One region of the Cronobacter malonaticus LMG 23826 genome, then DNA from elsewhere that is predicted to be linked to it. Evidence: predicted binding sites of a transcription regulator. Region 1 holds the regulator's gene; each other region holds the start of a gene.
What was found. The regulator CRP, encoded in region 1, controls carbon source genes, mostly activating them, when cyclic AMP is high. The targets are predictions, from matches to a motif close to ATGTGANNNNNNTCACAT.

Region 1 (3,121 bases):
ACGCCCAGACGCGCGGCGGTGCGCAGCGCGGCGGATTTCAGCGACAAATAGCTTTTCAGCGCCCGCAGCAGCGGCAGGCGTCGCTGGCCGCTGTCCATCAGATCACGGGCGTATAGCGGGCGCTGGGTGCGCAGCACGCGTGCAATACGGCTGAAATGGTATTCGCAGAACTGGCCAACCGGGTTATCCGGGTGCTGGCGGGCGATTTTCGCCAGCGCCTCGACCTGCTTATCCATCGAGAAACGATGCGAATAGCGGTGGTAAAGAATATCGTCAGAAAGCGTGCGCAGCCGCGTGGCGACGGTCTGCGCCGTCCAGCGCAACACTGCTTCGGCATGGCTGCGCTCCACCAGTTTTTGCACTTCGCCGGGCTGATGCAGCGATACCGAGATATGCTCCTGGAGATCCAGCGCCACCTGGAACGTGCGTAGCAGGCGCTTGTAACCGTTTTGTTTAGTGGCGGAGAGCATCTGCAACTGCTGATAGCACTGGCTTATCTGATCCACCACTTTTTGCTGATGCACCAGCAGCGGCGGCAGCGCCTGTTCCGGCTCGGTGTGGCGCGTCAGCAGGCTATATTTGGCCTCGCAGTAGTCGGCGAGGCTTTTATAAATCAGGCTTAACGATTCACGTAGCGGCTGTTCGCGCCACAGCCAGAACCAGAAACCGTTAAACGCGCCATACCAGAGCGTGCCAAAGACATAGAGCAGCATGGGCTCCCAGATGGGCATATTGCCGGCGAGGCTTAATGTAAAGATGGCCGCGATGAGCGAGGCGGGCAGCAGACGCGCATGCAGCGGGCTGATTTCCGCCGTCACGCCGAGCAGTAGCGCCAGCATCAGCAAAATGAGCGGCAGCGGCACAGACTGCAACAGCAGAAGTTGCACCGCCAGGCTGCTCAGCGCAAACAGCGAGGCGCCGATGATCAAGCGTTTAAAAAAGCGTTTGTGCGGGGTATCGAGACCGGCAATGTTGCAGCAGGCGGGAACGAGTGAAAACAGTAACCCTTGTTGAAGATGGCCCAGCATCAACCCGACCGCCACCGGCAGGCTTAAGATCAGCGTTTGCCGTAAAGCGTAATTAATTTCAGGGTGATAGATAAGACGACGCCACATAGGGGAGAAGTATAGATACAAAAACGGCGTGTTACCGAAGCGACACGCCGTTTTTTGATTTTTTAGCGGGTTCCGTAAACCACGATGGTTTTGCCGTGGGCGGAGATCAGGTTCTGATCTTCGAGCATTTTCAGAATGCGGCCAACGGTTTCGCGAGAGCAGCCGACGATCTGGCCGATTTCCTGGCGCGTGATTTTGATCTGCATCCCGTCAGGGTGGGTCATCGCGTCCGGCTGTTTCGCCAGGTTCAGCAGGGTCTGCGCGATGCGGCCGGTCACGTCGAGGAAGGCGAGGTTGCCCACTTTCTCAGACGTGACCTGCAGGCGGCGAGCCATCTGCGAGGAGAGACGCATCAGAATATCCGGGTTAACCTGGATCAGCTGACGGAATTTTTTGTAAGAGATTTCAGCTACTTCACAGGCAGTTTTAGCGCGAACCCAGGCGCTGCGTTCCTGACCTTCCTCGAACAAACCCAGTTCGCCGATGAAGTCTCCCTGATTCAGGTACGAGAGGATCATCTCCTTGCCCTCTTCATCTTTGATCAGCACTGCCACTGAGCCTTTAACGATGTAATACAGCGTCTCCGCTTTTTCACCCTGGTGAATCAGCGTGCTCTTAGATGGATACTTATGAATGTGGCAATGTGACAAGAACCATTCAAGAGTCGGGTCTGTTTGCGGTTTGCCAAGCACCATGCGCGGTTATCCTCTGTTTTAAACTGGCTCCAAAGACAGGGCGCGTAACCCCTGTCTGGCTTTGCAATCATCATCTTCCCGGGTCCAGGGAAGTTGGCTGTCCGTGGACATCGCAGCCGATAAATTGTCTTCTCCTCTGCACACATGCGTAACATCAATGTATCGCCGCTGCATCCAGACTGTTTTAGCATAGCTTTTCTCAGGTGTCTCCTGTTGTCTCGTTTCAGCTTGACGCAGGTCGCCCTTCCATTGCCTCTGACGTCGCGCGCGCGTAATCTGTCAGAAAAATGAATAGCCTGGAGTGATTAACATGCATGCACGAGTGAAATGGGTGGAAGGGTTAACCTTCCTGGGCGAGTCCGCCTCCGGGCATCAGATCCTGATGGACGGCAACTCTGGCGACAAAGCGCCGAGCCCGATGGAAATGGTGCTGATGGCCGCGGGCGGCTGCAGCGCGATTGATGTTGTCTCTATTCTGCAAAAAGGCCGTCACGACGTGACCGACTGCGAAGTGAAGCTGACGTCAGAGCGTCGCGAAGAAGCGCCGCGTCTGTTTACGCATATCAACCTGCACTTTGTCGTAACGGGTAAAGCCCTGAAAGATGCGGCAGTGTCGCGCGCGGTGGATCTGTCGGCAGAGAAGTATTGTTCGGTAGCGCTGATGCTCGGCAAAGGGGTCAACATCACTCATTCGTATGAAGTGATTGAAGCGTCATGAGATGACGGGCGGCCCGGCAGGCGCAGCGCCACCGGGCATCGCCGTTACGCTATCTGTTTGCCTTCCATCAGCCGCTGCACCAGCGGCAGCATAATAAGCTCCATCGCGAGCCCCATCTTTCCGCCCGGCACCACCAGCGTATTGATATGTGAAATAAACGAACCCTGTAGCATCGCCAGCAGCCACGGGTAGTCGATGTTATCCAGATTGCGGAAGTGAATAACCACGAAGCTTTCATCAAGCGACGGAATGCCTTTCGCGGCGAACGGGTTGGAGGTGTCCACCGTCGGCACGCGCTGGAAGTTAATGTGGGTACGTGAGAACTGCGGCGTGATGTAGTTGATGTAATCTTCCATTGAGCGCACCACGGAATCCATCACCGCCTCGCGGGAGTGGCCGCGCTCGCTGGTATCGCGGATGAGCTTCTGTATCCACTCCAGGTTGACGATAGGCACCACGCCTACGAGTAAATCGACATGCTTCGCCACGTCATGCTGCGGCGTCACCACGCCGCCGTGCAGCCCTTCGTAAAACAGCACGTCCGTCGGCTCCGGCAGCGGCTGCCACGGCGTAAACGTGCCGGGCACCTGGTT
Region 2 (3,121 bases), 1.8 Mb from region 1:
GCGCGACGCCGCCGCCTATATGCCAGGGATGATTAAAATCTCCACCCGCCAGGCACAGGAGTGCGCGGATGTCGATATCGCGGTCATCACCGTTTCCGGCGGCGCGCTGAAGCCCGGCCAGACGCGTCTTGACGAGCTGACCAACACCGCGCGCATCGTCGGCCAGATTGTGCCGCAGATGATGGCGGGCGGCTTTAACGGGATTTTCCTCGTGGCGACCAACCCCTGCGATATCATCACCTGGCAGGTGTGGAAGCTCTCCGGCCTGCCGCGCAACCAGGTGATTGGCACCGGCGTCTGGCTCGACACCACCCGCCTGCGCCGCTCGCTCGCCGAAGCCCTGGAAATCGGCCCGCAAAGCATCGACGCCTTTATTCTGGGCGAACATGGCGACACCCAGTTCCCGGTCTGGTCGCATTCTTCCGTGTATGGCTCGCCGGTCGCGCAGGTGTATGAGCGTAAAACGGGTACGCCGCTCGATACCGCAGCGCTCGCCGAGCGCGTGCGCAGGCTGGGCTTTGAGATTTACGCCCGCAAAGGCTGTACGGAATATGGCATTGCGGGCACTATTGCGGAGATCTGCCGCAATATCTTTACCGGCAGCCACCGGGCGCTGGCGGTGTCGTGCATTCTTGACGGCGAATATGGCGTGGACAACGTGGCGATCGGCGTCCCGGCGGTACTGGCCCAGAACGGCGTGCAGCAGATTATCGAACTGCAGCTGGAAGGCGAGGAGCGGGCGAAGTTTCAGCATTCGGTGGCGGTTATCAAAGAGAATATCGCCCGCCTGCCCTGAAAATGAAAACGGCGCCCGCTGCGGGCGCCGAACATTAGCGCAGCAATACCTGGCCGATAAGATAGGTCACCGCCTGGCCGCCAATCAGCACGCGATCGCCCTGCCATTCACAGCGTAAATCCCCGCCCCGCGCCGAGACCTGACGCGCCAGCATCGACGTTTTGCCAAGCTTTTCGCCCCAGAACGGGATCAGCATACTGTGCGCCGAGCCGGTCACCGGATCTTCCGGCACGCCTTCTCCCGGGCAGAAAAAGCGGCTGACGAAATCGTACGGGCCGCCGGGCGTGCCGGGAGCCGTCACGCAGACCTGTTTGCCGAGCGGTATCAGCGCGTCAATATCCGGGGTCAGCGCCTCTACCTGCGCCTGGATTGGCAGCTCCACCAGATAGTCGCGATAAGCCGCCACCGACACCGCGCCGTCAATCCCCAGCGCGCTCAACAGCAGCGCGGGCGCCTCCACCGGCTGCGCCTGCCACGCCGGAAAGTTCAGCGTCAGCCAGTCACCGCGGCGCGTGACGGTCACCTCGCCGACAAAGCGCGTCGAGAAGCGGATTTCACTGTGCGGGTAATCGAGATGCTCGAAAATCACGTGCGCGGCGGCAATCGTGGCGTGGCCGCAGAGGTTGATTTCATAGCGCGTGGTGAACCAGCGCAGCTCGAAGCCGTCGTCGGTGCGCACAAAAAACGCGGTTTCTGACTGGTTATGCTGCTGCGCCATCAGGAGCAGCGTTTCATCCGGCAGCCATTCGCTTAACGGACAGACCGCCGCCGCATTGCCGCTGAAGGTTTTATCGGCGAACGCGTCCACCATATAGAAATCAATTGATTGCATTGTTACCCCCGCCCTGTTTTTTGTCGTTGCTGTTTTTACACACTATCACGCGGTCTGCAATCCGTGACGACAATTACGTTTCTGCCGCTTCGTTTGTTACACGCCGGGTATAAAAGTGAGATTTACGTCACAAAATGGTTGTATCCCGACGGGCGAAAGTTTTAAGATCGCTTGCTTCTTATTCACTTCTGACCAGCGCGAATCTTTCTTATGACGATGAATACAGTCTCTCGCAAAACCGCGTGGCTGCGGGTGGTTACGCTTGCGGTCGCGGCATTTATCTTTAATACCACCGAGTTTGTGCCGGTGGGCCTGCTCTCCGATATCGCCGCGAGCTTCCATATGGAATCCGCGCAGGCGGGCATTATGCTCACCATCTACGCCTGGGTGGTGGCGCTGATGTCGCTGCCGTTTATGCTGCTGACAAGCCAGGTGGAGCGCCGCAAGTTGCTGATTGCGCTGTTTGTGGTCTTCGTCGCGAGCCATATGCTGTCGTTTATGGCCTGGAGCTTCGAGGTGCTGGTGATTAGCCGCATCGGCATCGCCTTCGCCCATGCGATTTTCTGGTCGATTACCGCGTCGCTGGCAATTCGCCTGGCCCCGCCGGGCAAACGCGCCCAGGCGCTGAGCCTGATTGCGACCGGCACCGCGCTGGCGTCGGTACTCGGCCTGCCTATCGGGCGCATCGTCGGGCAATATTTCGGCTGGCGCACCACCTTTTTTGCCATCGGCATCGGCGCGCTGATTACGCTCGCCTGCCTGGTGAAACTGCTGCCGAAAATCCCGAGCGAGCACTCCGGCTCTCTCGCGAGCCTGCCGGCGCTGTTCCGCCGCCCGGCGTTGCTGTGCATCTACGTGCTGACCGCGGTTGTGGTGACCGCGCACTTCACCGCCTACAGCTATATTGAGCCGTTCGTGCAGAACGTCGCGGGCCTGAGCGAAAACTTCGCCACCTTCCTGCTGCTGGTGCTCGGCACCGCGGGGATTATCGGTAGCGTGATTTTCGGCAAGCTCGGCAACCTGCACGCGTCCGGGCTTATCAGCAGCGCCATCGGCGTACTGGTTATCTGCCTGCTGCTGTTGCTGCCTGCTTCACACAGCGCCGTTAACCTGACCATCCTTGGTGCGTTCTGGGGCATCGCGATTATGCTGATTGGCCTCGGGATGCAGGTGAAAGTGCTGGCGCTGGCCCCGGATGCCACCGATGTGGCGATGTCGCTCTTCTCCGGCATCTTTAATATCGGTATCGGCGCGGGCGCGCTGGTGGGCAATCAGGTGAGCCTGCAACTTTCGATGTCGTCCATCGGGTATATGGGCGCTATCCCGGCGCTGGCCGCGTTTGTCTGGGCGATTGTGATTTTCCGCCGCTGGCCGGTTCAGCTTCCTGAGGAACAACCGCACCACGGTTAACCTCAACGCCGCCGCTTCAGGCGGCGTTTTTTTATCTTTTTTCTCTGTTTTCCCCGCTTCGCGTTACGCCATCGTGCCCTTAA
Region 3 (3,121 bases), 1.3 Mb from region 1:
CGTGGGTTTCAATGTTGGCTTCATCCACCACGTACAGCCCGTAGCGGCTGCACAGCTCATACCAGCGCGGCTGGTTGGGGTAGTGCGAACAGCGCACGGCGTTAAAGTTGTTCTGCTTCATCAGCAGGATATCCTGCACCATCGCCGCCTCGTCCACCGCCTGGCCTTTTTCCGGGTGATGCTCGTGACGGTTAACGCCGCGGATCAGCAGCGGCTGGCCGTTAAGCGTCAGCAGACCGTTGCTGATTTCCACGCGACGAAAGCCGACGTCGTGCGCCTCAGAGACAAGCGGCATGCCGTCGGCATCCAGCAGCGTCACCACCGCGCGGTACAGGTGCGGCGTTTCGGCGCTCCACAGCAGCGGGTTGTCAACGTCAAGCGAGAGCGTGACGCGCTCCGGGTAGTTGCCACGCTCATCAATCGGGGCGGAGCCGAGCGGCAGCGTCTGGCTCGCCACTTCGTTTTCACCGCGCCACAGCGCGAGAGTGACGCTGAGCCCGCGTGCGGCGGGCGTCACTTCCACGTCGCTGAACAGCGTGGCGTGACGCAGCGACGGCGCAAGCTCGGTATGCACGCGCACATCGGCCAGCGCCTGTTCCGGGAGATGCAGCAGGCTGACCGGGCGGAAAATCCCGCTCATGCGCCACATATCCTGATCTTCCAGATAAGTGCCGTCCGACCAGCGCAGCACCAGCACGCACAGGCGGTTGCGGCCCGCGTGCAGCACGCCGGTGAGATCGAACTCCGCCGGCAGGCGGCTGTCCTGCGAATACCCCACCCACTGCCCGTTACACCAGAGATAAAACGCCGAATTCACGCCGCCGAAGACAATGCGCGTGCGGCCCGCCTCCAGCCACGCCTGCGGCACCTCAATATCGCGCGAATAGCAGCCGGTCGGGTTGTCGTCCGGCACAAACGGCGGATTCACCGGGATCGGGTAGCGCACATTGGTGTAGATCGGCGTGTCGTAGCCTTCCATCTGCCAGTTTGAGGGCACCGGCGTGGCGCGGGCGTCGCTGAGATCCGCCGCCAGCCAGACTTCAGGCACCTGGTGAGGGCTGGTGAAAAAACTGAACTGCCATTCGCCGTCGAGCGACAGCACAGCGTCAGACGGCTCTCCCCGGCGCGCGCAGTCGGCGTCGCGCCAGCCGTGCAGCGGCGTGTGGGACGGCAGACGGTTGACGCTGGTGATCGCCGGGTTCTGCCAGTCGTTACGGGCGAGGATCGTCGCCAGCGGGCGCGTCTGAAGTTCGTTAAAAGCGGTCGTGATGGGGTTTTCTGTCATGATGGTTCCCTGGAAACAATAAAATGTCGTGCGCTAACATAAAGGATCAGCATGGCGGGAAACCGGACAGATCGCGAATGGCGGCGTTGCAGAATGCGATCCTGGATCACATCACAGCGTATGCAGGATCGCGAATTGCGATCTTTGTCACAACAGTGATGTTAGCGCACGACATTTCGCGCCAGAAATTGACTTTATCGCGCCCCATCGCCGATGATTCAGGCCACACAGAGCAGAGGAATGGCGATGAAAAAACGACTCAGCACGCTGGATGACGTGGCGCAGAAAGCCGGGGTGTCGCACCAGACGGTGTCGCGCGTGCTTAATAAGCCAGAGATGGTTTCGCCCGCGACGCGCCAGCGGGTGCTGGACGCGATGGACGCTCTACAGTTTGTGCCAAACCGCAGCGCGCAGCTGCTGGCCGGGAAAGCCACCCGCACGCTCGGGTTTATCACCGTTTCTCTGGCGCTGCATGCGCCGTCGCAGATTGCCGCCGCCATTAAAAGCCACGCCGCGCGAGCGGACTACAGCGTGGTGATCGCCACGCTGGAAACCGGCACGCTGGAGGAGCTACAACGCTCGCTCAATGAAATGCGTGCGCAGAAAGTGGATGGCGTCATTATCAACCTGCCGCTCGGGGCGGAGGCGGCCGCAAGCCTCGTTAACGACAACAGCGATCTGCTGTGCCTGTTTCTCGATGTACCCGCCGACAGCGACGTCTTTCACGTAAGCTTTGACCCGCGCGACGGCTCGCGCCAGAGCGTGGAGTTACTGCTGAACGGCGGCCATCAGCGCATCGCGCTGCTCGCAGGGCCAGAACACTCGGTGGCATCCGGCATGCGTCTCGCCTGCTGGCAGGAGGTGCTTAGCGCGCACGGGCTGGCCCCCTGCGCGGTTTTACACGGCGACTGGAGCTCGAAAGACGCCTGGCAGCAGACGCTGAGCCTGTTCCGCACCCGGCGCGATATCACGGCGCTGGTGGTGGCGAACGATCAGATGGCGTTCGGTGCCATGAGCGCGCTGGATGAACTGGGCCTGCGCGTGCCGCAGGATGTGTCGGTGATTGGCTATGACGACACGCCGGACAGCGCCTATTTCATTCCGCCGCTTACCACCGTCGAGCAGGATTTCAACCGGCTGGGCGCGCAGGCGGTGAGCCGCATGGTGGCGCGCCTCGCGGGCCACGGTGAGAGTGGATCTGCCCTGCTGCCGACCCGCTTTATCGAGCGCCGATCCACCGCGCCGCTGGGCGACCGCAACGCCTCTCGTGAACGGCTGCTCGATGAAATGGCACGCCTGGTGAAAGCCCTGCGCGAGTGCTGAGCCTCAGCGCGCTTTATCTTCCTGCTTCATTCGCGCGCGAATGCCGCCGTCAATGGTGGTGGTGTCCGCCATCGGCGTGTAGATAGCGCCGGTCGTCGGGGCCAGCGGCTGCGCTTTTTCCACCGAGCGGTTAATCACTTTCGCGGAGAGTTTTTCCGTCATATCCGGGAACAGATGGTGCGATAAATTCGACGATCGCGCCTTCCAGCCCACCGGGATCTCCTCTTGCGGTTTGAAACAGGCTTTGACCATCGCGTCGATCACTTTTTCCGGCGGATCCATCGCGGCCATGCGCGGCGCGTGGCCGGTATAGTTAGCGGCGTGGGTCCACCACGGCGTATCCACCGCCCACGGCATGATGGTCGCCACTTTGATGTCGTGGTATTCGTTAAGCCGCAGCTCCTCGTTAATGGTGCGTCCGAGGCTCAGTACGGCGGCTTTGGTGGCGGCGTAGCTCGACTGAAACGCCAGCGGCACTTCGCTGTCCACCGAGCCGGTGTTAATCAGCACGCC
Region 4 (3,121 bases), 400 kb from region 1:
TTCGCGACACCGTGAGTGGAAGCCTGCGCGCGGTGCGCGGTACCAAAGGCGTCCATTACGAACACGTCGCACAGGGACGCGTATTTTTTCGCCAGAGTTTCGTCGTCTTTCTTCTCGCCTTTGTTAAAGCGAACGTTTTCTAAAACGACCAGCTCGCCTTCAGCCACTTCAACGCCGTCGAGGTAGTCTTTCGCCAGGCGAACCGGGGAGTTCAGTTTGTCTTTCAGGTAGTTAACTACCGGCAGCAGAGAGAATTCTTCGTTGTATTCGCCTTCAGTCGGGCGGCCCAGGTGGGACGTCACCATCACTTTAGCGCCCTGTTTCAGAGCCAGTTCGATGGTCGGCAGGGAGGCGCGGATACGCGCGTCAGAGGTAACTTTGCCCTCTTTTACCGGAACGTTGAGATCGGCACGGATCAGAACGCGTTTACCTGCCAGATCCAGATCGGTCATCTTAATTACAGACATGGTGAATCCTCTCGTTGATTCTTAAAGTTTTGCAGACACCATACGCACAGGCCACAGGGCCGTAACGCATGAAATCTTACCTGAAACCAATAGCTGCCATCGCTAACGTCGTGTCGAGCATCCGGTTAGCGAAGCCCCATTCGTTATCGCACCAGACCAGTGTTTTAATCAGGTGCGCTCCACTCACCCGTGTCTGGGTGCCATCCACAATGGCGCTGTGCGGATCGTGGTTAAAATCTGTTGAGACCAACGGTAATTCCGTATAGTCAACTATACCATGAAATGCACCCTGTGCCGCTTTTTGCAGCAACAGGTTGACTTCATGGGCTTTTACCGGTTTTTGCACAGTCACGCTTAAATCAATGGCCGTCACATTAATGGTAGGCACGCGCACCGCAATTGCCTCAAAGCGGTCATGAAATTTAGGAAAAATACGCGTTATACCGGCGGCAAGCTTAGTATCGACCGGAATGATGGACTGACTGGCCGCGCGAGTGCGGCGCAGGTCCGGATGATAAGCGTCGATAACCTGTTGATCGTGCATGGCGGAATGGATGGTCGTCACGGTGCCGGATTCTATACCGAACGCGTCGTCCATCAGCTTGATAATCGGAATAATGCAGTTGGTGGTGCAGGAGGCGTTAGAAACAATGCAATGCTCAGCGCGCAGCGCCGCTTCATTAACGCCGTAAACGACGGTGGCGTCGAGATCGTTGCCGCCCGGGTGTGAGAACAGCACTTTGCGCGCGCCAGCTTCAAGATGAGCGACGCCATCGGCGCGGCTGCCGTAAACGCCGGTGCAATCGAGCACCACGTCCACATCCAGCGCTTTCCAGGGCAGCGCGTTAATGTCGCGTTCATGCAGCAGACGAATAACATCGTTGCCTATCCAGAGTTGCTCGCCTTCCTGACGAACATCCCACGCGAAGCGGCCGTGGCTGGTGTCATATTTCAGCAAATGCGCCATGCCCGCAGCGTCGGCCAGCTCATTAATGGCGACCACACTGATTTCTGCGCGACGGCCGGACTCATACAACGCACGAACTACGTTGCGCCCGATGCGACCGAAGCCATTAATCGCTACGCGTAAGGTCATATATCTCCTGCCAGAATCCCGGATGTGAAGGAGCTGACAGAGTAATGCAGCCACCTTTGAAGGGGAATCCTCGCCCGTCACAAACTACAACCGTTTGATGGATTGTCGAACAATCAGCCGACTGAAACGCTTCAGCAAGAATAAGCGAAACGTGGAATAAAAGGAATGATACCGCGGCGAAATGACACTAACTTCTGACCTGCATCACATTTTTTCTGGAATAAATTCCACCATCACACCTGTCTGTGAGAATGACGGGCAGAAATAAACCATAACGGGAGTCAATAACGTCGTTACGCGCCCGTCGCCGCATCCTACAATGGTCACGGCTCCACACTAGCAAAGGGATAGTTATGGCGTATCCAGAAGAGTACGAAAACGCAGGAAGTCTCGCCTCTCTGCGCGCGCGGTTTCGCGGCTGTTTGCTCGGCGGTGCCGTGGGCGATGCGCTCGGCGGACCGGTGGAATTTTTACGGCTTGCGGAAATCACCGCGCGCTTCGGGGCACAGGGCGTCACGGATTATGAATACGTATGGGGCGGCATCGGGAAAATCACGGACGATACGCAGATGACGCTCTTTACCGCCGAAGGATTGCTGCGGGCCTGGATGCGCGCGGCGATGCGCGGCATCGGTCCGTCGTTCACCGGTGTGACCGCTCACGCGTATTTGCGCTGGCTGCTGACGCAGGACGAGCGCAACCGCCACAAACTACTGGATAAGACGCAGATATCCGGCTGGCTTATCGGGCATAACGCCCTCTTCCATGCCCGCGCGCCGGGCAACACATGCCTTAATGCGCTGCGCGAGATGCGCGCCTTTGGCGAACCGGCCCGTAACGACAGCAAGGGCTGCGGCGGCGTTATGCGCGTGGCACCGGTGGGGCTTTTTTACGTGCGTTACCCGGGCGGCGATTTACTGAAAGCGGCGTTTGACACCGGTTGCCAGCTCGCCGCGCTCACGCACGGTCATCCGACCGGCTATCTCACCGGTGGTGTGCTGGCAGCGCTGGTTTTGCAGCTCGTTCAGGGCGAATCCCTTGACGCTGCGCTGACGCGCTCGCTGGATTTACTGAAAAACGCGCCGCAGCATGAAGAAACATGGCGAGCGCTGGAGCAGGCGCGCTCGCTCGCCGCAGGGCCGATCGCCCCGCAGGAGGCTATTAAAACACTGGGTGAAGGCTGGGTGGCGGAAGAGGCGCTCGCTATCGCGCTGTTTTGCGCGCTGCGCGCCCGCTCGTTTGAAGAGGGCGTACTGATGGCGGTAAACCACGACGGCGATTCCGACTCCACCGGCGCGATAGCCGGGAACCTGCTCGGTGCGATGAACGGTATTACGGCCATACCGGAAACATGGCTGGCGCGGCTTGAGCTTAACGCGGTGATTCAGGAAATGGCGGATGATTTGCTGGACTACCGCGACTGGCCGGTCTCTGACTACGATAACTCATCGTTTGCCATCGCGTTGCGGGAAAAATATCCGGGCGACTGAGTCAAAAAAAACGGGAGGCGCTGGCCTCCCGTTCGTTTTATAACGCTATGCGCGATTACAGCAGCGCT

Region 2: a site for CRP is predicted at 1,744-1,761, ahead of AFK66_RS09560 (sugar transporter). Genes of this name have one in related genera too.
Region 3: a site for CRP is predicted at 1,421-1,438, ahead of AFK66_RS14830 (beta-galactosidase). Genes of this name have one in related genera too.
Region 4: a site for CRP is predicted at 1,756-1,773, ahead of epd (erythrose-4-phosphate dehydrogenase). Genes of this name have one in related genera too.

The regions. Positions count from the first base shown of each region.
Region 1 covers NZ_CP013940.1:199,382-202,502, forward strand. The annotation lists gene AFK66_RS00860 (YccS/YhfK family putative transporter) at 1-1,115, opposite strand, end outside; gene crp (cAMP-activated global transcriptional regulator CRP) at 1,178-1,810, opposite strand; gene AFK66_RS00870 (OsmC family protein) at 2,121-2,528, shown strand; gene AFK66_RS00875 (phosphoribulokinase) at 2,573-3,121, opposite strand, start outside.
Region 2 covers NZ_CP013940.1:2,005,484-2,008,604, reverse strand. The annotation lists gene AFK66_RS09570 (L-lactate dehydrogenase) at 1-796, shown strand, start outside; gene AFK66_RS09565 (PhzF family phenazine biosynthesis protein) at 831-1,628, opposite strand; gene AFK66_RS09560 (sugar transporter) at 1,839-3,038, shown strand.
Region 3 covers NZ_CP013940.1:3,158,908-3,162,028, forward strand. The annotation lists gene AFK66_RS14830 (beta-galactosidase) at 1-1,285, opposite strand, end outside; gene AFK66_RS14840 (LacI family DNA-binding transcriptional regulator) at 1,532-2,608, shown strand; gene AFK66_RS14845 (SDR family NAD(P)-dependent oxidoreductase) at 2,612-3,121, opposite strand, start outside.
Region 4 covers NZ_CP013940.1:597,082-600,202, reverse strand. The annotation lists gene pgk (phosphoglycerate kinase) at 1-467, opposite strand, end outside; gene epd (erythrose-4-phosphate dehydrogenase) at 544-1,563, opposite strand; gene AFK66_RS02825 (ADP-ribosylglycohydrolase family protein) at 1,917-3,053, shown strand; gene tkt (transketolase) at 3,109-3,121, opposite strand, start outside.